One region of the Ensifer sp. LC384 genome, then DNA from elsewhere that is predicted to be linked to it. Evidence: predicted binding sites of a transcription regulator. Region 1 holds the regulator's gene; each other region holds the start of a gene.
The links. The regulator LexA, encoded in region 1, represses DNA repair genes until DNA is damaged. The targets are predictions, from matches to a motif close to TGTTCNNNNTGTGTTCNG.
Positions count from the first base shown of each region.

Region 2: the regulator LexA is predicted to act here: its motif matches at 3,139-3,156, upstream of BC363_RS01305 (ribonuclease).
Region 3: the regulator LexA is predicted to act here: its motif matches at 3,660-3,677, upstream of BC363_RS00960 (UvrD-helicase domain-containing protein).

Region 1 covers NZ_MBST01000015.1:114,207-120,856, forward strand. Annotated here, with positions in the region: gene BC363_RS13865 (hypothetical protein) at 1-167, shown strand, start outside; gene BC363_RS13870 (thermonuclease family protein) at 527-1,228, shown strand; tRNA gene BC363_RS13875 (tRNA-Cys) at 1,696-1,769, shown strand; gene BC363_RS13880 (hypothetical protein) at 2,408-2,740, shown strand; gene lexA (transcriptional repressor LexA) at 2,860-3,576, opposite strand; gene BC363_RS13890 (hypothetical protein) at 3,757-3,999, shown strand; gene BC363_RS13895 (hypothetical protein) at 4,037-4,324, opposite strand; gene BC363_RS35430 (hypothetical protein) at 4,781-4,924, opposite strand; gene BC363_RS13900 (DUF4242 domain-containing protein) at 5,105-5,392, opposite strand; gene BC363_RS35435 (hypothetical protein) at 5,756-5,920, opposite strand; tRNA gene BC363_RS13905 (tRNA-Ser) at 6,146-6,235, opposite strand; gene BC363_RS13910 (septal ring lytic transglycosylase RlpA family protein) at 6,512-6,650, shown strand, end outside.
Region 2 covers NZ_MBST01000001.1:263,314-269,963, forward strand. Annotated here, with positions in the region: gene ettA (energy-dependent translational throttle protein EttA) at 579-2,228, opposite strand; gene BC363_RS01305 (ribonuclease) at 2,347-3,093, opposite strand; gene BC363_RS01310 (alpha/beta hydrolase) at 3,310-4,260, shown strand; gene BC363_RS01315 (DMT family transporter) at 4,273-5,220, shown strand; gene BC363_RS01320 (thiamine pyrophosphate-binding protein) at 5,266-6,650, shown strand, end outside.
Region 3 covers NZ_MBST01000001.1:184,775-191,424, reverse strand. Annotated here, with positions in the region: gene BC363_RS00970 (GNAT family N-acetyltransferase) at 182-643, shown strand; gene BC363_RS00965 (DUF488 domain-containing protein) at 694-1,140, shown strand; gene BC363_RS00960 (UvrD-helicase domain-containing protein) at 1,173-3,617, opposite strand; gene BC363_RS00955 (carboxymuconolactone decarboxylase family protein) at 3,753-4,157, opposite strand; gene BC363_RS00950 (cyclase family protein) at 4,230-5,051, opposite strand; gene BC363_RS00945 (efflux RND transporter periplasmic adaptor subunit) at 5,369-6,553, shown strand; gene BC363_RS00940 (efflux RND transporter permease subunit) at 6,550-6,650, shown strand, end outside.

The sequences.
Region 1 (6,650 bases):
TGGTATTCGGCGGCTTTCTCGGCTTCCTGCCGGTGCTCGGCTTCTGGATGGTGCCTTTGGGGCTGCTTGTCCTGTCGCATGATATTCCGTCGGTTCGCCGCCTCCGGCGCAGGTTCGCCGTGTGGTGGGCGCGCCGCCGCAACGGGACGGACGCCTCGAACAAGTAATGATTCTTTTGTGATGGCCGCCCACGTCAATGTGGCGTCGCACCACAGGGATGCAGACCTGTCCGGGCGAGGGAGGGCAAGTCTGGCCTATCGGCTCGTCCACACCGGTTCATGGTCGTGGAGTTTGCTTGGCGGGCAGTTTGCCTTTGTTGCCGATACGCTCTTGAACGTTGCCGCGCTTTGCGGCGACGATCTGCGCGTAGCACCTTCGGAGTGAAAAGCTCGTGGGCCGCCGTACTCCGTTGCGCCATCCCAAAGGTCGTGCACTCAAATTCAAACTCCCGCTTTCGGGCTGTCGGTGAAAACCATTCGGCAACGGATCGGCAGCATAATGCCGGCCGGATCAAGGATGGGGTGGAATGGGTAAGACCACGACACGCCGCGGGCGTCGCCGCGGCAGCCGGACAAAAAAGCAAGGCGGCATGCTGCCCTGGTATCTCGCCGCTGTGCTGACAGTCGGTGGCGTCGTTGCCTATGACCACCGCGGACAATTGCCGGATTTGCCGGGCGTTTCGGGTGTGTTCGCATCGGCACCCAAGTCTACATCGACATCCAGAGCGGAAGATCGGCCGAAAGCACAGGTTCGTGCCGCCGTGCCGCCGGCCGCACACAAGGCGAAGCCTGTCGACGGACCGATACCCGCAGTCAACGTCGGGTTGGCCGCGCCAACACCGATTGAGCGCCCTGTCGCGCAGCCAGCAGCCCTCCAGGCCAAGGCGAATCAGTTCTATTTCTGCGGTATCCGCAACGACAACTGCGTCATCGACGGTGCCACGTTCCGCTATCAAGGTGAAGCGATCCGCGTCGCCGATATCGACGCCCCGCGAATCAAGCAGGCAAGTTGCGATGGCGAGCGCGCACGCGGCTTTTACGCCAAGCAGCGATTGCGTGAACTGTTGAACTCTGGAGATTTCAGGCTGATCGAAGCGATCGGCAGGGACGACGACAAGACCAGCGAGAAGCTGCGCGTGGTGATGCGCGACGGCCGTTCGCTCGGTAACATTCTCGTCTCGGAAGGCCTGGTTCGCCCCTGGAAGGGACGGTCAACGCCGTGGTGCTAGATCCTGGCGAAAGCGCCTCCGCGGCCGTGAAGGAGCGATCCGGCGCTGCGGCTCAAAACCTGTCGGCGATGCGCCGGAAAAACGTCCAGCGAGAAAATGTTGCCGTCATCGGGCGGCAGCCAAACACGTCGAATCTTCATGAGGTGTGAAAGTCTGAGCGGCGGCGCTGCGTGCGAAGCTGGCACCGGACGGCCCAGGATGTCTATTCGTCCGACTCTGCGCGCCGTGTTCGCAGACGGCGCCGGTCAACTGCCTTGTCGTTCCGCGGGGGAGGACCGGGGCTCGAATGATCATATCCGTTCTTCTCGAAAAAGAGGGTAGGGCTGGGGCATGCAGCCGCAATCCACAGAACGGAATGGAAACGCTTGTTCAGGATGAAAAAAGGATCGCATTCAGAATGAACCCTCTTGCACTCTGTCTATATTCATTCTAAACGCTCGCCACGACTTGATAATCTCAGTCGGTGAGGCCTCGTGGCGGAGTGGTGACGCAGAGGACTGCAAATCCTTGTACCCCGGTTCAATTCCGGGCGAGGCCTCCAAAGCCACACCTAATTATTTGATTTTGCGTTGTAATTCAGGGTGCTCAATTGCAGCACCTGCCACGCTTTTTCTATATGTGGGAATTTGTTCCCCGTTCCTCCTGCTTCGTTATCCTCGACCGCCAGCAATTGCTTGCCGATTCCGTCCCAACTAAAGCGGGCGGCCCCGCCGCCGTGGCGAGGCGTGCGCGCTCGGCATCTTGCCCGGCAAAGCTAGTCGCCGACCGATTGCCGATGCCTGTGCGACGATGGCCCCATTGGCCCGGCGTCCACTCCCTGGGAATTGATTGCTGGGTTAAATCTACCTTACGCAGACGACTGCGCCGCACACGGTGGAGATAGTGGGGTGGGGTGGGGTGATGCGGCGAGCGATGACACCCGCCAGCCCCTGCTTACGGCGAGCATGGGTTTGAAGATAAGCCGCGCCATAAGTCGGTCGTGGCCCATCCGCGTTGCCGTGCGCGCGAACAGGCGTCAACCTGCATGGCCTGCCAAGGACACACCCCGAAATGGTGACTCGGCTGGTATTGTCAGTGCAAGGAATATTGTCTCTAGACGGGTTCGGGAATGAATATTCCGGCGGCACGACCCGTACAGGTAGTGTCAAACAAAACCGACAATGGAGGAGATGACATAAAATGAAATGTAAGATCGCCCTGACTGCTCTTGCCGTTCTTGCCGCGTCGACGGCCACCGCAAGCGCTGAGGATCTCGTCTTTCAGCTGAAGAACAAGACGGAAGCGGTTCTGACGAACTTCTACACGTCGCCGGTCGGTGTTGATCAGTGGGAGGACGACGTCTTCGGGCGGCAGGTACTCAATCCGGGCGAAAGCATGGAAATCACCATCGCCGACGGACGTGATGTCTGCAAATACGACATGCGCTTTGAATTCGAAGAAGGCTCCGGTCTCGACACGACTGAAGACACGCAGGACCTCTGCGAACTGGGCGAGTACTCGATTCACCAGTAACATTTTTCGAGCGTGCAAGCCGCACGAGTTGGAGATGCCCGTCTCGCTACCCCAAGGTGGCGAGACGTTCAAGGAAGAGGAAGGCAGGCCAGCACGAAGGCAGCTGGCTTGAGCAAGGCTTAGTGGTAGCGGCGGATCAAGCCAACGAGCTTGCCCTGAATCTTGACGCGGTCGGGGCCGAAAATACGCGTCTCGTAGGCCGGATTGGCCGCCTCGAGCGCAATCGACGCGCCCTTGCGCCGGAAGCGCTTCAGCGTTGCTTCCTCATCATCGACGAGCGCGACGATGATGTCGCCGGGATTGGCCGAGGTGGCATTGCGGATGATCACCGTATCGCCATCGAAGATGCCGGCCTCGATCATCGAATCGCCCTTCACTTCAAGGGCATAGTGCTCGCCGCTGCCGATCATATCGAGCGGAACGGAGATGTCGTGAGTGTTGTTCTGTATCGCCGAGATCGGAACGCCGGCGGCAATGCGTCCCATAACCGGAACCGACACGGAGCTGTTGTCAGCAACCGGCGGCGCTTTCGCGGCGGGGGCAGGGGCCGGCGGCTTCCCGAGGCTGCCCTCGATGACGCTCGGGGAAAACCCGCGACGGGGTTGGGCGCTTGCTGCATAGGCTTCCGGCAGCTTGATGACCTCGAGCGCTCTGGCGCGGTTGGGAAGACGGCGTATGAAACCGCGTTCCTCCAGCGCCGTAATAAGCCGGTGAATGCCCGACTTTGAAGCCAGGTCGAGTGCATCCTTCATCTCGTCGAAAGACGGCGGCACACCCGATTCCTTCATTCGTTCGTGGATGAAAAGAAGCAATTCCTGTTGCTTGCGGGTCAGCATGGCAAGTCGCTCCAGAAGCGTGAAACAAATCAAGAACAGACACTATCTGTTCCATATGTGTTCCGCAAGTGCCTAAAATTCCGTGAATGTGGGATCAAGCGTGCGCGCATCGGCCAACTAGACGCTGCGCGTGCCGCAAGGCGCCGATATGCCTCGTTCCGTTTACGCAATGAGGGTGCAATGAAGAAGCTGGTTCGAATCCTGCTGACGATCGTTGTTCCGGCGACCGCGGTCCTTGGGTTCCGCTGGTATCAATATGTGGACAACAGGGAGAGTCCGTTCGACGAAGTCGGCATCGCGTTGAATGCGGCAATGCCGGGGCCGATCAATCTTTGGGGTTGTGACCGGCTCAAGCTTACCTCTCGCAACGCCGCTCGGTTGCGCCACCGTCGATGGAGCGAAGTGGAAATAGACTGGCATTGAGCGATTGCTGGGCGAGCGTCGCGAAGGAGAGAGTGGTTCAAGCCGGCTGCGTGGCGGAACAGGCGTCCTCGAACTCCTTGACGGTCTCAGCCGAGTTGTCCTCCGGCAGGACGGCGTCCGCCGCGTCGGTCGCTACGGGCGTGTCGCCTTGATAGACGAAGGACTGGATATAGTAGGCGATCGTTCCCTTCCAAACGTTCCGGCCATCGATCTGCTGGCAGGGCACGGCGGTTTCGAAATCGGCTTGCAGGTCGTCGACCGTAGCAGCGCTGAGGGCGATGTTAGGCGATGCGATAATCGAGGCGATAAGCAAGGCTGCAAGCACGGTGAACGTCCGCTAGATCAGAGGTGGTGCCGATAGTTTGGTTAACGATGTGAACCGCGCTTTCGTTCCAAAGTCCAGCAAGCATGCCGGGCACTGTGCCGTGTTCAACAGTTCTTTGCCAAAGGTGATGACGGCTGCTCACGGTGTGGCAGGGAAGGCACAAAGATTTGCATGAACAGGGTGCGTGTCGGCGTTCTCGATCTTCCGACGCCTACCACATGCGGCGTGTCGCCGGCCGATCAGGCCTGGCAGCAGACATGGGAAGCGATTGGCCAGTGCTGCCGCCCGCAATGATCTTTGCATTTCAGGGGGGGCGCGCGACGTGCAAGCGTGCTGGGGTTTCTGGCATTGCGGCGACCAGTCACGCAGGGTGTGCGGAGACGTGCACCCCCAGTCCAACTGGTCACTGACAAAACTCTCCCGACTATTTGGTTCGAGAGGTTAGAGGCGGTTGTCCTATTTCTTGTCTTTCTTGCCGAGCGAAAAGCTGCTGCCTGCCAGCTTCACCTGTGAGCCTTCTGTCGTAACGGCGGCTTTGACGGCCTTGTCCTTCTTGGGTTTTCTAACCTCGCGGTTACTTCGCACTTGACCCTTTGCCATGATCGTCTCCTTGAAAAGGTGTGCCGGGGAACCCTCATGGGCGCCGAATGACCGGCAGACTAGCCTGCATTGATGCCGCCGGAAGTCAATGACGGCGCGCGGGGAGCATTGGCCCGGGCGGCGATTCGGGGGTGTCATGACGCCGATGTCCCGCCCGCGGTGATTATAACACCGCTTCGGCTATTTGCCGCGTCCTTGAGATGCTGTCGAAGGCCCGATCACGGCGGCGACTTCCGTTATTCTGTTGGCCGGAAACCCGCCGCGTTCGGCGTGTTCGCGAATGACGTCGGCGCTCGGTGCCTCGTGGACGCAATAGAGCTTGTCGCCGGCGACATAGCTCGTGATCCATGTGTACGGCACGCCGAGATCGGCGACGACAGCATTGGATTTCGCCGACAGTGCACAGAGGTCGTCCTGACTGAGCTTGTCAGCGCCTGGCACGTCGCGCTCGATGATGAAAGTGGGCATCGCTCAGTTCCTTGACTGTTGGATGACCAATACATCAAGCCTCCCTAATGAAATGGGAGTCAGTGCTTGCGATTGGATGCAAGGCGATTTGCATGTGGCACCGCGTCGGACAACGGCAGTCCTTGCCTTTTTCGGCTAGCAGACCAGCAGGTGCGCTTCGCAGCTTTGAAGCCAGCGAGAGCAAATGTTTGAAGGGTCTTGCGCGAACCGCAAGTTACATCCCCAAGCACTATGGAGTGCAGAGCGACCGCGTGCACGGGCTCCGTTCGGAGCCGATTGCTACAGGGGGAAATCATGCAGCAGGTCTAACGCGCTACCGCGCCATTGGCCTGTCGTATTGGATGCGCGCTGCTGTCATGAAACTCAGTAGCTGAGACGGAAACCGCCCGGACTTGCGGCAGACGGATCGGGCACGGGCAATGGCCCCTGCCATTGCGCATAGGTTGTGTTCGCATCGCCGGTGCTTGCACATCCGGAAAGCGTCAGAACAGCGAGAAAAGCGGCTGTCATCAGATATTTAAGAGGCATGGTTTTCTCCAGTTGTGGGAGATTGCCCAGGCCTCGAGGGGCCGGAATCGGATTCTCCCTCAAATCATCCGGGATGGCAAGCGGACCTGGCTGCAGGTTGGCAATTGCACGCGCCTGTGTTGCTGCGATGGCGGGCGTTGCCCGCAAAACTGGTATGCGGCCGCGGTCGGAACACCTGCTTGGCGGTGCAACTCAGTAACGGGTGGAGAAAAATGAGGCAGTCGATGGCGGAGGAGGTGGGATTCGAACCCACGGTACGCTTTCACGCACGCCGGTTTTCAAGACCGGTGCCTTAAACCGCTCGGCCACTCCTCCGGGCAGGGCGTTATTGCGCGAAGCCTTGCCGCTTTGCAAGATTTAACATGCGCGGGCTGCAAGATTTTCTCAGCGGATCCGCTGCTCACTTCGTCGCCATAACCATTCGTAAACCATAACTGGAGATTTCGGGCGGCTGGCCATTCGCCGGTTCGCAATTTTGCCTTGTTGCTGTCATGATTACTCGACTGTTCCGTTTCGGGACGCCGAGATTTCCGCTGGGGGCAAGAGTGGAAGGTTTCGAGTACGGCTTGTTCGAATGATGTTGTGGGACAGATGACATCCAGTAAAAATGCGGCATATCTGATCAAGGGACTGCGCCTTGCGGCGGTTCCCGTGCTTTGCGCAACGCTTGCGGCTTGCGGATCCACGTCCAGTATCAAGAAGAGCAAGCCGAGAAGCAAAGAATACTTCG
Region 2 (6,650 bases), on a different contig from region 1:
CAACACATAAAGATATGTTTATGTGATTTACGAACGCAGCGCAAGCGGATTTGCGCGAAGAGACCAAACTATGCCGCTCCAGGAACAGGGCTTTCCACTGTCCGGGCATGCGAACGGGCGAAGCTAGCGCTCCGCCCGTTGCCGATGTTTTTCTCGTGCCGGGTGTCGCTGACCTTCGGCTCAGATGGCCGCATGCGTCTTGCGCACGCACATGGCTGTCGCGTCATTCCCCCGCAACGGGGCTGCCGACGCCCACAACCTCATCGCGGCGCCAGCCGGACGCTACCGTCGATCCCGGCCGTTCTGGCGAGAAGACCGTGCATCGAGTTTCAAGTGCTGCAGCGTCGGTTGCGCGCCCATTGTCCGCGCGACGCTCGAATGTTTGCCACCTGAACCTATGCGGTTAGGGACGACAGCATGAGCATGCGAAGCGCTTGTAACGCCATGCGTCAAGTATGACACACGGCGCTGTCACAGCTTAAACTGGCTGCAGATTTTCGCCTTAAATCGAGCTCGATTTAAGGAGTTGTGTCGTCGGAACGTCGCGCAAACCCACGTTCACGCGACGTACCTGAACGTTAGCGCGTCAGGCGCTTGTAGGTGACGCGCTTCGGGTTGACCGAATCCGGGCCGAGGCGGCGGATCTTGTCCTTTTCGTAGTCTTCGAAGTTGCCCTCGAACCATTCGACCTGGCTATCGCCTTCAAAGGCGAGGATGTGGGTCGCCAGGCGGTCGAGGAACATGCGGTCGTGGCTGATGATGACGGCGCAACCGGCAAAGTTTTCCAGCGCGATTTCCAGCGCCGCCAGCGTCTCGGTGTCGAGGTCGTTGGTCGGTTCGTCGAGCAGCAGCACGTTGCCGCCGTTCTTCAGCATCTTGGCGAGGTGAACGCGGTTGCGCTGACCACCCGAGAGATTGCCGACCTTCTGCTGCTGGTCGCCGCCCTTGAAATTGAAGGTCGAGCAATAGGCACGCGAGTTCATCTCGTACTTGCCGAGCTTGATGACTTCGGCACCGCCGGAAATTTCTTCCCAGACGGTCTTGTTGCCGTCGAGCGCGTCGCGGCTCTGGTCGACATAACCGAGATGCACGGTGTCGCCGATACGGATCGAACCGCTATCGACCTGTTCCTGGCCGGTGATCATGCGGAACAGCGTCGTCTTACCGGCACCGTTGGCGCCGATGATGCCGACGATGCCGCCCGGCGGCAGCTTCAGCGACAGGCCGTCGATCAGCAGACGGTCGCCATACCCCTTGGTGACGCCGTCCATCTCGATGACCACCTGGCCGAGACGTTCGCCGACCGGGATGATGATCTGCGCGTCGCCAGGGCGCTGGTTTTCTGCGGCGTTGACCAGTTCGTCATAGGAGCGGATACGCGCCTTGGACTTGGCCTGGCGGGCCTTCGGGCTGGATGCGATCCACTCCTGCTCGCGCGCGATCGCCTTCTGGCGGGACGCCTCTTCGCGGCCTTCCTGCTGCATGCGCTTGGCCTTGGCAACGAGGTAGGCGGAATAGTTGCCTTCGTAGGGAATGCTGCGGCCACGGTCGAGCTCGAGGATCCAGCCGGTGACGTTGTCGAGGAAGTAGCGGTCGTGGGTGATCATCAGCACGGCGCCGGGATATTCGCGCAGGTGCTTTTCGAGCCAGGCGATCGTCTCGGCGTCGAGATGGTTGGTCGGTTCGTCGAGCAGCAGCAGGTCGGGCTGTGACAAGAGGAGCTTGCAGAGCGCGATACGGCGCTTTTCACCGCCCGAAAGGCTGGTGACGTCGGCATCGCCCGGCGGGCAGCGCAGCGCTTCCATCGCCATTTCGACCTGGCTCTCGAGATCCCACAGGTTCTGGCTGTCGATGATGTCCTGGAGCTTTGCGCCCTCTTCCGCCGTCTCGTCGGAATAGTTCATCATCAGTTCGTTGTAGCGCTCGACGATTGCCGTCTTGGCGGCAACGCCTTCCATGGCGTTTTCGAGCACGGTCTTGGTCGGATCGAGCTGCGGCTCCTGCGGCAGGTAACCGATGGTAGCACCCTCGGCGATCCAGGCTTCACCGGTATATTCCTTGTCGAGGCCGGCCATGATGCGTAGCACCGTCGACTTACCGGCGCCGTTCGGGCCGAGGATACCGATCTTCGCGTCCGGGTAGAACGACAGATGAACGTTCTCCAGGACCTTCTTCGCGCCGTAGGACTTATTAAGTCCGGCCATATGATAGATGAACTGACGTGCCATAAAGGAATGCTCCGCATGGGAAGGAAATTTGCCCGCTATGTAGGCGAATTAGTGCTAAGGGGCAATCGCCAAAGGCGCTTGCCCCCGCCTATCCCATGCCGGTGAGGCTTGTCAGCCGCTATCCGCGGCCTGCCGCGTCGGCAATGCCCTTGGCGCATTTGAACTCGGTCGGCCCTGCCGCCTGTATCAGCGGCGCGAGGCTGGACTTGCCCGACACGTCCCCGGTCAGGCCGATCGTCAGCCCGGTGATGACGCTGCGTCCCGCAACCGTCTGGCAGCGCATGCGCACCCGGTCGCCGGCACCAGTGCCAAAACTTTGATCGAAGGCCTGCTTGATTGCCTTCTCGTCGAGCTCGGAGCCGATACGCGCCCGAAAGAGCGCACCGACGGCTGACCGGTTGAGCTCGTCCAGCATGCGCAGCTGCGCCGCGAAATAGTCGTCGACCGCTGCCGCTTGGCAGGTGCCGCTGCGCAACCATTGATGACGATCGAGCCCGGACTGAACGCCCGGCATCGCAATCAGCAACCGCGCTGCCGTATCATCGGCCATGGCAAGTTTCGGCAGATCGAGCCAATCGCCCTTGCGGTCCTGGCTGCGCATGTCCGCGGCCACCCCGCAGTAACTCTTGCGCAAAGGCCAAAGCCCATGCAGCGACAGGTTCGTGGCATCGAAGCGCTCGGCCGTCTGGCTGGCGCATTCCTTGCGCTGCGGCCGCGTTTCGCAGAAACCCGGCTGCCAGCTGACGGCAAGCACATATTCCGTACGGCCCGAGGCACCTTCCGCCGCAGCGTCGACCTTGTCCTGTGCCAAGACAAAGGACGACGGAGCAAGCAGCATCGCCAGCGCCATCGCAACAATTGTCATTGGACTTGAAATCGCTTTACTCCAACATGCCATGACACTCTCCCGCAAAACAAAACGAGAACAAATATCGCTCAAAACGGGAAAATTGCAACTGTTAATTACAGGTCCGGGAAATCGCTTGTGACCTCATGCGTAACGATCACCAAGCAGCGATTGCCTTTCCGCTGCAAATCGATTTGATATCGGCAGAGTCTGACGATTGGTCCGGGAGAAGGCATGTTCGGGCAGGTGAGGACGCATCAGAGCCCGACAGGCGCTCACCTGAGCTGGCGGCACTTTCCGGCCACCGCCGACGCGCGCGGCATTCTTCTAATCAGCCATGGCCTGGCCGAACATTCCGGCCGCTACGCCCGTTTCGCCGAAGCGATGGCCGGCCACGGCTTCCACGTCTATGCCCACGATCATCGCGGCCATGGCGCCACCCGTGCGCCAGATGCGCCGCTTGCGATGTTCTCGAACAGCGCAGGCCTCGACAAGGTGTTCGCCGACATCAAGGCCATGCGCGCGCTCGCCACAGCGGCCCATCCGGGCCTGCCGGTCATCCTCTTCGGTCATTCCATGGGCGGGCTGATCGCGCTGAACGCCGCCGAGACCGATCCGGGTCTCTACGATGCGCTCGCCGTCTGGAACTCGAATTTTCGCCCTGGTATCGCCGGGCGCGGCGGCCAGCTGATCCTGAAGATCGAAAAGGCGCTGAAGGGCTCCGACGTGCCGAGCCCGCTATTGTCGAAGCTCACCTTCGGCGCCTGGGGCCAGGCGATCAAGGATCGCAAGACCGATTTCGACTGGCTGTCGCGCGACGAGGCGGAGGTGACGAAATATATCGACGACCCGCTTTGCGGCTTCGACGCGACGGTGTCGCTGTGGCTGGACCTGATGCGGCTCGCCTTTGCCGGCGCACGGGCAGACCGGCTGGCGCGCCTTCCTGCCAGCTTGCCCGTCCATCTCGTCGGCGGCAGCGCCGACCCGTCGACCGAAAATGGCGGCGCGATCCGCTGGCTCGGTGCGCGCATGAAGGCGCGCGGCATGACGGATGTGTCCGTGACGATCCATGACGGCATGCGTCACGAGACGCTCAACGAAATCGGCCGGGAGAAGGTAACGGGGGACTTTGCCGCCTGGTGCCGATCCGCGGCCGCCAAGGCTGCGGCTGGCAAGAGGCCCTGACCCGAAATCACCATGGCAGACATGTCCCTCCCCAAGACCACCAACGACCGCATCTCCTTCGGCCTGACGCTGATGGTCCTCTCAGTGCTCCTGTCGCCGCTCATCGACATCTTCGCCAAGCTGGCGATCGCAACCGTGCCCTCGGCGCAGATCACCGCCGTGCGCTTCCTGCTGCAGGTCGTCTTCATCCTGCCGATCGTCCTTATGCGCGGCAGCCTCTTCGATCTCACATGGCGCAAGACCGGGCTGCACGCGCTGCGCGGCGGCCTGCTTGTCGTCACCATGCTGTCGTTCATCACCACGCTGAAGGTGATGGAGGTGGCCGACGCCATCGCCATCTTCTTCGTCGAGCCGATCATCCTCACCATCCTCGGCAGCATCTTCCTCAAGGAGACGATCGGCTGGCGGCGCTACACCGCCTGCGCCGTCGGTTTCCTCGGCGCGCTGCTGGTCATCCAGCCAAGCATGCAGGAAGTGGGGCTGATCGCGCTGTTGCCGATCGTCGCCGCCTTCGGCCTGGCCGTATTCCTGCTGGTGACGCGCATGGTGGCGCAGAACGAAGATCCCTGGTCGATGCAGTTCCATGCCGGCATCTGGGGCGGCGTCTTCTGCCTCTTTCTGCTCTGGCTGGGCGAAGGCAGTGGATCGAGTGTGTTCGATCCGGTCTGGCCCGAGGGCGACACCTGGTTCTATCTGCTCGGCGTCGGCGTCACCGCCACCATATCGGGCGTGCTCGGCGTCTATGCCTATCGCTCCGCCCCCGCCTCGGTGCTGGCGCCGCTGCAATATCTCGAAATCGTCTCGGCGACGATCTTCGGCTGGCTCGTCTTCGGCGACCTGCCCGACGCGCTGAAATGGCTGGGCATTTCCATCATCATCGGCTCCGGCCTCTACATCATCTGGCGGGAACGCCGGATCGACAAGACCGCGAGCATCGCTCCGGTTTCGCCAGCGATCTGAAAATAAGCAGTCTGAAAACAAAAGAATGACTATCGGGAGGAAAGCATGAAAACTGGAGGTCAGCTCGTCGTCGACGCGCTCGTCGCCAATGGCGTCAAACGCATCGCCTGCGTACCGGGGGAAAGCTATCTGGCGGTGCTGGATGCGCTCTATGACACCGACATCGATGTCGTCGTCTGCCGCCAGGAGGGGGGTGCTGCGATGATGGCCGATGCCTGGGGCCGCCTCAGCGGCAAGCCCGGCATCTGCATGGTGACGCGCGGCCCCGGCGCCACCAATGCGTCGGCCGGCCTGCATGTCGCGCGGCAGGATTCGATCCCGATGATCCTGTTCATCGGCCAGGTACAGAGCGAGGCGCGTGAGCGCGAAGCCTTCCAGGAAATCGAATATCGCCGCGCCTTCACCGAAGTTGCCAAATGGGTGGGCGAGATCGACGATCCCGCCCGCATTCCCGAATTTGTCACCCGCGCCTTTGCGGTCGCCACCTCGGGCCGGCCGGGCCCGGTCGTGCTGACGCTTCCCGAAGACATGCTGACGCGGCGCGCCGAAGCGCCGGCGGCAAAGCCCTACCAGCCGGTCGAGGGCCATCCGGGTCCTTCCCAGATCAAGGAGCTCGGCGCGTTGCTTGCAGGCGCCAAACGCCCAATCGCCATCCTCGGCGGCACCCGCTGGACGGCCGACAGCGTCGCTGAATTCCAGCGCTTCGCCGAGCGCTGGAGCCTACCGGTCGGCTGCTCCTTCCGCCGCCAGATGCTGTTCGACCACCTGCACCCCAACTATGCCGGCGATGTCGGCATCGGCATCAACCCGGCGCTGGCAAAAGAGATCAAGGAAGCTGATCTCGTGCTTCTGGTCGGCGGACGCTTCTCCGAAATGCCGTCGTCCGGCTATACGCTGATGGATGCGCCCTACCCGCGCCAGACGCTGGTGCATATCCATCCGGACGCTTCCGAACTCGGCCGCGTCTACCGGCCGGAACTGGCGATCGCCGCCAGCCCCCGCGATTTCACCGCCGCGCTCGAAGGCCTGGCGCCCGCGGCCGAACCGGTCTGGTCGGTGCGCACCAGGGCGATGCATGAAGGCTACCTCAAGTGGTCGACACCGCCGGAAACCGGCCCCGGCGACGTGCACATGGGCCCGATCATGAACTGGATCGAGGCGAACACGCCCGAAGATACCATCTTCACCAATGGCGCCGGCAACTACGCCACCTGGGTGCATCGCTTCCACCGCTTCCGCCGATACGCAACGCAGGCCGCCCCCGCCTCCGGCTCCATGGGCTACGGCCTGCCGGCGGCCGTTGCCGCCAAGCACCTGCACCCGGACCGCGAAGTCATCTGCTTTGCCGGCGACGGCTGCTTCCTGATGCACGGCCAGGAATTCGCAACCGCCGTGCGCTACCGCCTGCCTGTTATCACCGTCGTCGTCAA
Region 3 (6,650 bases), on a different contig from region 1:
CTTGTCCAAGACATGTCGCCGCTCGCATTTTGATTGTTGAGACAGGCATTTCGCAATTACATTAGGTGAGTGTAATATTTCAATTTGCAGGGGAAAAGTCAGTCTCAAAGATGCGCTGCGCGCACAATTCGCAGATGCTGGGAGCGAAGCCATATTCGCCGCCAAAGAGCAGGATAGAGACATGACCGACGCAGTTCGCATCCGCCCGCTTGCCCGCGGCGACTACGAGCAGTGGCTGCCGCTCTGGGATGGCTACAACGCCTTTTATGGTCGCTCGGGTGCAACGGCGCTCGATCCTGATATCACCGCGATGACCTGGTCGCGCTTCTTCGATGCCTACGAGCCGATGCATGCGCTGGTGGCGGAAAGCGAGGGGCGGCTGGTCGGGCTGACGCATTATCTCTTTCATCGCAGCACGACGTCCATCCACCCCAATTGCTACCTTCAGGATCTCTTCACCAGTGAAGCTGTGCGGGGCAAGGGCGTCGGCGCGGCCTTGATCGAAGGCGTCTATGCGGCGGCGCAAGCGGCAGGCTCGCCGCGCGTCTACTGGCAGACGCACGAGACCAACGCCACCGCGATGGCACTTTACGACAAGGTGGCGGAGCGTTCGGGCTTTATCGTCTACCGCAAGATGGTCTAGGCTTCAGCTTCGCCGGGGCTGTGTGACAGTGGGCAACTGGGGTGAGCGCCATGGAGAACGTGCAGGTTTCGACGATCGGCTTCACCAAGTCATCGGCCGAAGATTTCTTCGATCGCCTGCAGAAGGCCGGTGTCAAGACGGTTGTCGATGTGCGGCTGCACAACACCTCGCAGCTTGCCGGCTTCGCCAAGGCCAATGACCTTGCCTTCTTCCTGAAACGGATCGGAGGCATCGACTACGTGCACCAGCCGCTCTTCGCGCCCACCGAGGCGATCATGAAGGCCTACAAGACCGACAAGGGCGACTGGAAGACCTTTTCGCGAGACTTTCTCGATCTCATGGCGGAGCGCAAGGTCGAGCAGCACGTCAAGCCGGAGGCGCTGCAGGGCGCCTGCCTGCTCTGCGCCGAGGACAAGCCGCACCGCTGCCACCGCAGCCTCGTCTGCGAATACCTGAACGACCATTGGGGCGGGCGTCTTCGCGTCGAGCACCTGTAGGGCGGCCGATAGCCGCCGAGGGCTTTACCCACTCACACCTTCTCGACGAACCCGTCGAGCACGCGCTTCTGCCCGGCCTTGTCGAAGTCGATCGTCAGCTTGTTGCCTTCGATCGCCGCGATGTTGCCGTTGCCGAACTTCATGTGGAAGACGCGGTCGCCGACGGTGAAGCGTGAGGGCTCGGTGCTGGTGGATTTTGCCACCAGCTCGCCGTCGATGGTACGACCGCGCGGGCCGCTTTCGCCGTAGCCGATGCGCTCGACGGCGTGGCCGGAGCGCGAGCCCCAGTTGTCGCGTGTCGCGTCCGAGCGGTGCTGCTGGGCGCGCTTCCAGCCGGGGGTGGAATAGTTGTTCTGGAACGGATCGGCCTTGTCGAAGCGTGACTGGCCATAGCCGCCGCGGCCGTAGCCGCCATAGGACTGCTCGGTTTCGGCGACTTCGACATGGGTGATCGGCAGCTCGTCGAGGAAGCGCGAGGGCATAGTCGATTGCCACAGGCCATGGATGCGGCGGTTGGAGACGAACCAGATGTGGCAGCGGTGTTTTGCCCGGGTGATGCCGACATAGGCGAGGCGCCGTTCTTCCTCGAGGCCGGAGCGGCCGCCCTCGTCGAGAGCGCGCTGGTGCGGAAACAGGCCTTCCTCCCAGCCGGGCAGGAAGACCGTGTCGAACTCCAGCCCCTTGGCCGAATGCAGCGTCATGATCGACACGGCATCGAGATTTTCGTTCTGCTCGGCGTCCATCACCAACGAGACGTGCTCGAGGAAGCCGCGCAGGCTCTCGAAGGCTTCCATCGAGCGGATGAGTTCCTTCAGGTTTTCAAGCCGGCCCGGTGCTTCGGCGGACTTGTCGTTCTGCCACATCGCCGTGTAGCCGCTCTCATCGAGGATCTGCTCGGCAAGCTCCGTATGCACAGTGGTCTCGAGCAGGCTCTGCCAGCGGCCGAAATCGGCGACGACGTCGAACAGCCCCTTTCGAGCCTTCGGCTTCAGCTCGTCGGTCTCGATGATGTCTTTGGCTGCGGCGAGCATCGGGATGTCGCGGGCGCGGGCATAGTCGTGCAGGGTGCGAATGGTGGTGTCGCCAAGGCCGCGCTTCGGCGTGTTGACGATGCGCTCGAAGGCAAGGTCGTCGGCCGGCTGGCAGACGAGGCGGAAATAGGCCATGGCGTCGCGGATCTCGAGCCGCTCGTAAAAGCGCGGACCGCCGATGACGCGGTAGTTCAGCCCGAGGGTGACGAAGCGGTCTTCGAACTCGCGCATCTGGAACGAGGCGCGCACCAGGATCGCCATGTCGTTGAGCTTGTGGCTCTTGCGCTGCAGCTGTTCGATTTCCTCGCCGACGGCGCGGGCTTCCTCTTCGGAATCCCAGGCCGCGTGCACCTGCACCTTTTCGTCACCAGGGTCGGTGCGTTCGGTAAACAGCGTCTTGCCCAGCCGCCCCTCATTGTGGGCGATCAGATGGGCGGCGGCACCGAGAATATGCTCGGTCGAGCGGTAGTTGCGTTCGAGCTTGATCACCTTGGCGCCGGGGAAATCCTTTTCGAAGCGCAGAATATTGTCCACTTCCGCGCCGCGCCAGCCATAGATCGACTGGTCGTCGTCGCCGACGCAGCAGACGTTCTGCGGCACGCCCTTGGCCCGCTGCGCCAAAAGCCGCAGCCACATGTACTGCGCGGTATTGGTGTCCTGATACTCGTCGACGAGGATGTAGCGGAACTTGTCGTGGTATTCCTTCAGCACATCCGGATTGGTGCGGAACATGCGGATCGGGTGCAGCAGCAGATCGCCGAAGTCGCAGGCATTTAAGGTCCGCAGGCGGTTCTGGTAGGCGGCGTAGAGCTCGCGGCCCTTGCCGTTGGCAAAGGCGCGGGCGTCGCCCTCGGGGATCTGCGCCGGGTCGAGGCCCTTGTTCTTCCAGCCGTCGATCATGCCGGCGAACTGCTTGGCCGGCCAGCGCTTGTCGTCCAGACCTTCGGCCTGGATGATCTGCTTGATCAATCTGACGACGTCGTCGGTATCGAGAATGGTGAAGTCGGAGCGCAGGCCGACGAGTTCGGCGTGGCGGCGCAACAGCTTGACGCCGATCGAGTGGAAGGTGCCGAGCCAGGGCATGCCCTCGACCGCGTGACCGACGAGCACGCCGATGCGCTCCTTCATCTCGCGCGCCGCCTTGTTGGTGAAGGTCACGGCGAGGATCTGCGAGGGGAAGGCGCGGCCGGTGGAAAGAATATGGGCGATGCGGGTGGTGAGCACACGGGTCTTGCCGGTGCCGGCGCCAGCGAGAACAAGCACCGGGCCATCGAGGGATTCCACCGCTTCGGACTGTTCCGGATTGAGGCCGGAGAGATAATCCGGGCGCTGCTGGCGGTCGCGGGCCGCCATGGCGCGCGCGGCGATGCCGCCCGTTGCCGGTGCCTGCTTGCGCGGGGCCGGCTCTTCGTCGAAGAAGGGAATGTCGTCGAAACCACTCATCATGCGGCTCAATGTAGTGATTCGGAGGCGAAAGGCCAGAAAGGATGTTCTTCTTTTATTCCGTTTTCTGCGCCAGCCGCACCAAGCCTGTGGAAAGACAGGCGATTTCGAAGCCGCTCATTCTCCGCCCACCCGCCATCAGGCCGTCCGGTCGAAGGCGGCGTCCACCGGCACCTGCAATGCGGTTGCCAGCTGGTTGGTTCTGGCGGCAAGCGAGATCACCCGCAAGAGATCGGCGTGCTCGGCGTCAGTCATGCCCTTGGCTCTGGCGGCGGCCGTATGGGAATGGGCGCAGTAGCCGCAGCCATTGCTGACGGAAACGGCGATGTAGAGCATTTCCTTGACCAGCGGATCGAGTGCGGAGGGCGTTGCCATCACCGCCTTGACGTCGCGCCAGGTCTGCTCCAGCAGGTCGGCATCGAAGGCCAGCCACAGCCACATATTGTTGATGAAATCCGATTTGCGGGTGGCGCGGATGTCGTCGAACACCGCCTTGACGCGCGGGTCTGATTCCGGATTGGCGGGCGGGGCGATGGTGCTCATGGTCTCTCCGAAAGGGGATGCGTCATGGGATGCTTCCGGCGACCGAGAGCCGCCGGATCGGCAGGCGAAGGTTTAGACGAGCGCAAAGACGCGGGCCGGGCCGCCGGTGCCGCCGCGATGTTTCGGCGCGCCGAGGACGAGAGTGGCGCCCTTGGCCGGCACCTTGTCTAGGTTGGCAGCCGCCTCCAGTCCCCAGCGGCCTTCCGGCAGCCAGGCATAATGGGTGGCGAAATCGGGCGAGGCGCCGTGGTCGAGCGAAAGCGTGTCGACGGCGATGCCGGCCGCCTTGGTTTCCTCCAGCAGATATTTTGCCGCCTCGACGTGGAAGCCGGGAAAATGCAGCTTGCCGCCGCCATCGGCGTTGCGGAACTTGTCGGTGCCGAGATGGGTGGCCCAACCCGAGAGCATGGCGACGCAGGCGTTCTCCGGAATATCACCATTGGCGGCGACCCAGGCCTTGATGTCGTCGGGCGTCAGTTGCGCGTCGGCGTCAGTGGATGCCTTCGGGCGAATGTCGACGACGCACAGCGGCACGACCAGCTTTTCGACCGGCAGATCGGCGACCGACAACCCATCGGCCGAAAAATGCAGCGGCGCATCGACATGGGTGCCGGTATGCTCGTTCACCCTGAGTTCGAACAGGTTGAACTTGTCCTTGGCGTAGCTGAATTTTTGCTCGCGGAAGAATTGCTGCTGGCCGAAGAAGGTCGGGAATTCCTCGTAGAGTTCGTGGGTGAGATCGGTGACGCCGGTGTGGCCCTGGGCGAGCGCCGGTGGGGCGATGCCAGCACTTGCCGCCGCGATGCCGGCCGTTCCGACGGCGGCTGCCTTGAAGAAGCTGCGGCGGGACAACATTTTCTGCTTTACGGATTCCATGACGCACGCATCGCACATGTCTTTGCTCCTCTCTCAAGAACCGATCGAAACCGAGCGGCAATGGCTGTCGGCGGTCGCAGGATACCTCAGTGGCAGTGCCTGTAAACGGTGATTGTCTAGTGCATTTCTGGGGAATAGCGCGGTGGTCGCGGCTGCCGCTGCGGTAATGGCCCGCACGTCATCATGCCGCCAACAAATTCGCTTTTATTACAATTGCGTAATGATGGCATTCCGCCGTTGCCCCCAAAGGTCCGAACAACGATACTCAGGGCAAATCGGAACGTTCCGCCGGCGCGTGCCGCGCAGGAGCGCGCTTTGCATATTTGGAGACATGAATGCGGGTTTGGAAACAGCTGGCGGTAAGCGCCGTTGTGCTTTTGGTGGGTGCCGGCGTCTGGGTGCGGTTCGTGCCCGGAGCAGGCGAAACGCTGGCGGCGATCGGTGTCTCGCATCCGTTGATCGATGCCATTTCCAAACAGGAAGGCGGCGCCGGCGGCGAAGGCGGCCAGGGCAATGGCGGACGCAGACAGGGCGGCAATGACGCCATCCTCGTCGTGGTGCGCCCGTCGGCGACATCCGTCGTCAACGACCGGCTGAACGCGATCGGCAATGGCGAGGCGATCCATTCCGTCACCGTGACGCCGACGGCCACCGGCAACCTGACCGAAATTCTCGTGCGCTCCGGCGACAAGGTATCCCAGGGCCAGGTGATCGCCAGGCTCGACAGCGACGACCAGAAGATTGCCGCCGACCAGGCGCGGCTGACGCGCGACAGCGCGAAGGAAAAGACCGAGCGTTACCGCAATCTGAGCAACGCACGCGCGATGACCGCCGTCGAAGTGCGCGACGCCGAAATCGCCATGCAGGCGGCCGAACTGGCACTCAAGACCGCCGAGCTCGACCTCAAGCGTCGCGATATCGTCGCGCCTTCCAAGGGTGTCGTCGGCATCATCACCGTCAATGTCGGCGACTACGTCACCACGACGACGCCGATCGCCGTGGTCGACGACCGTTCGGAAATCCTCGTCGACTTCTGGGTGCCGGAGCGCTTTGCCAACAAGATCGTCGTCGGCCAACCGGTGACGGCGCACGCCATCGCCCAGCCCGGCAGCCAGCTCGACGGCGTCATCCACGCCATCGACAACCGCCTGGACCAGGCAAGCCGCACGCTTCGCGTGCGCGCGCGGCTGGAAAACCCTGACGACACGTTGCGGGCCGGCATGTCCTTCTCCGTCACCATGGCCTTCGATGGTGACACCTATCCGACCGTCGATCCGCTCGCCATCCAGTGGAGTTCGGAAGGCTCCTATGTCTGGCGCGTCAATGGCGACAAGAGCGAAAAAGTTTCGGTCAAGATCATCCAGCGCAACCCCGACAAGGTGCTGGTCGATGCGGCCTTGAGCGAAGGCGACGAAGTCGTCACCGAAGGCGTGCAGCGATTGCGCGACGGCGGCGAGGTCCGCATTGCCGGGCGCGAGCGCCGCGATGCCGCGCAGAAGGTCGCGGAGGAGGTGAAGTGAGCGGCGCGAAGGAACCGGGCCACCAGACCGCGCGCGAGGCCGGCAAGACCGGCTTCACCGCACTTTTCATCCGCCGGCCGATCTTCGCCCTTGTGGT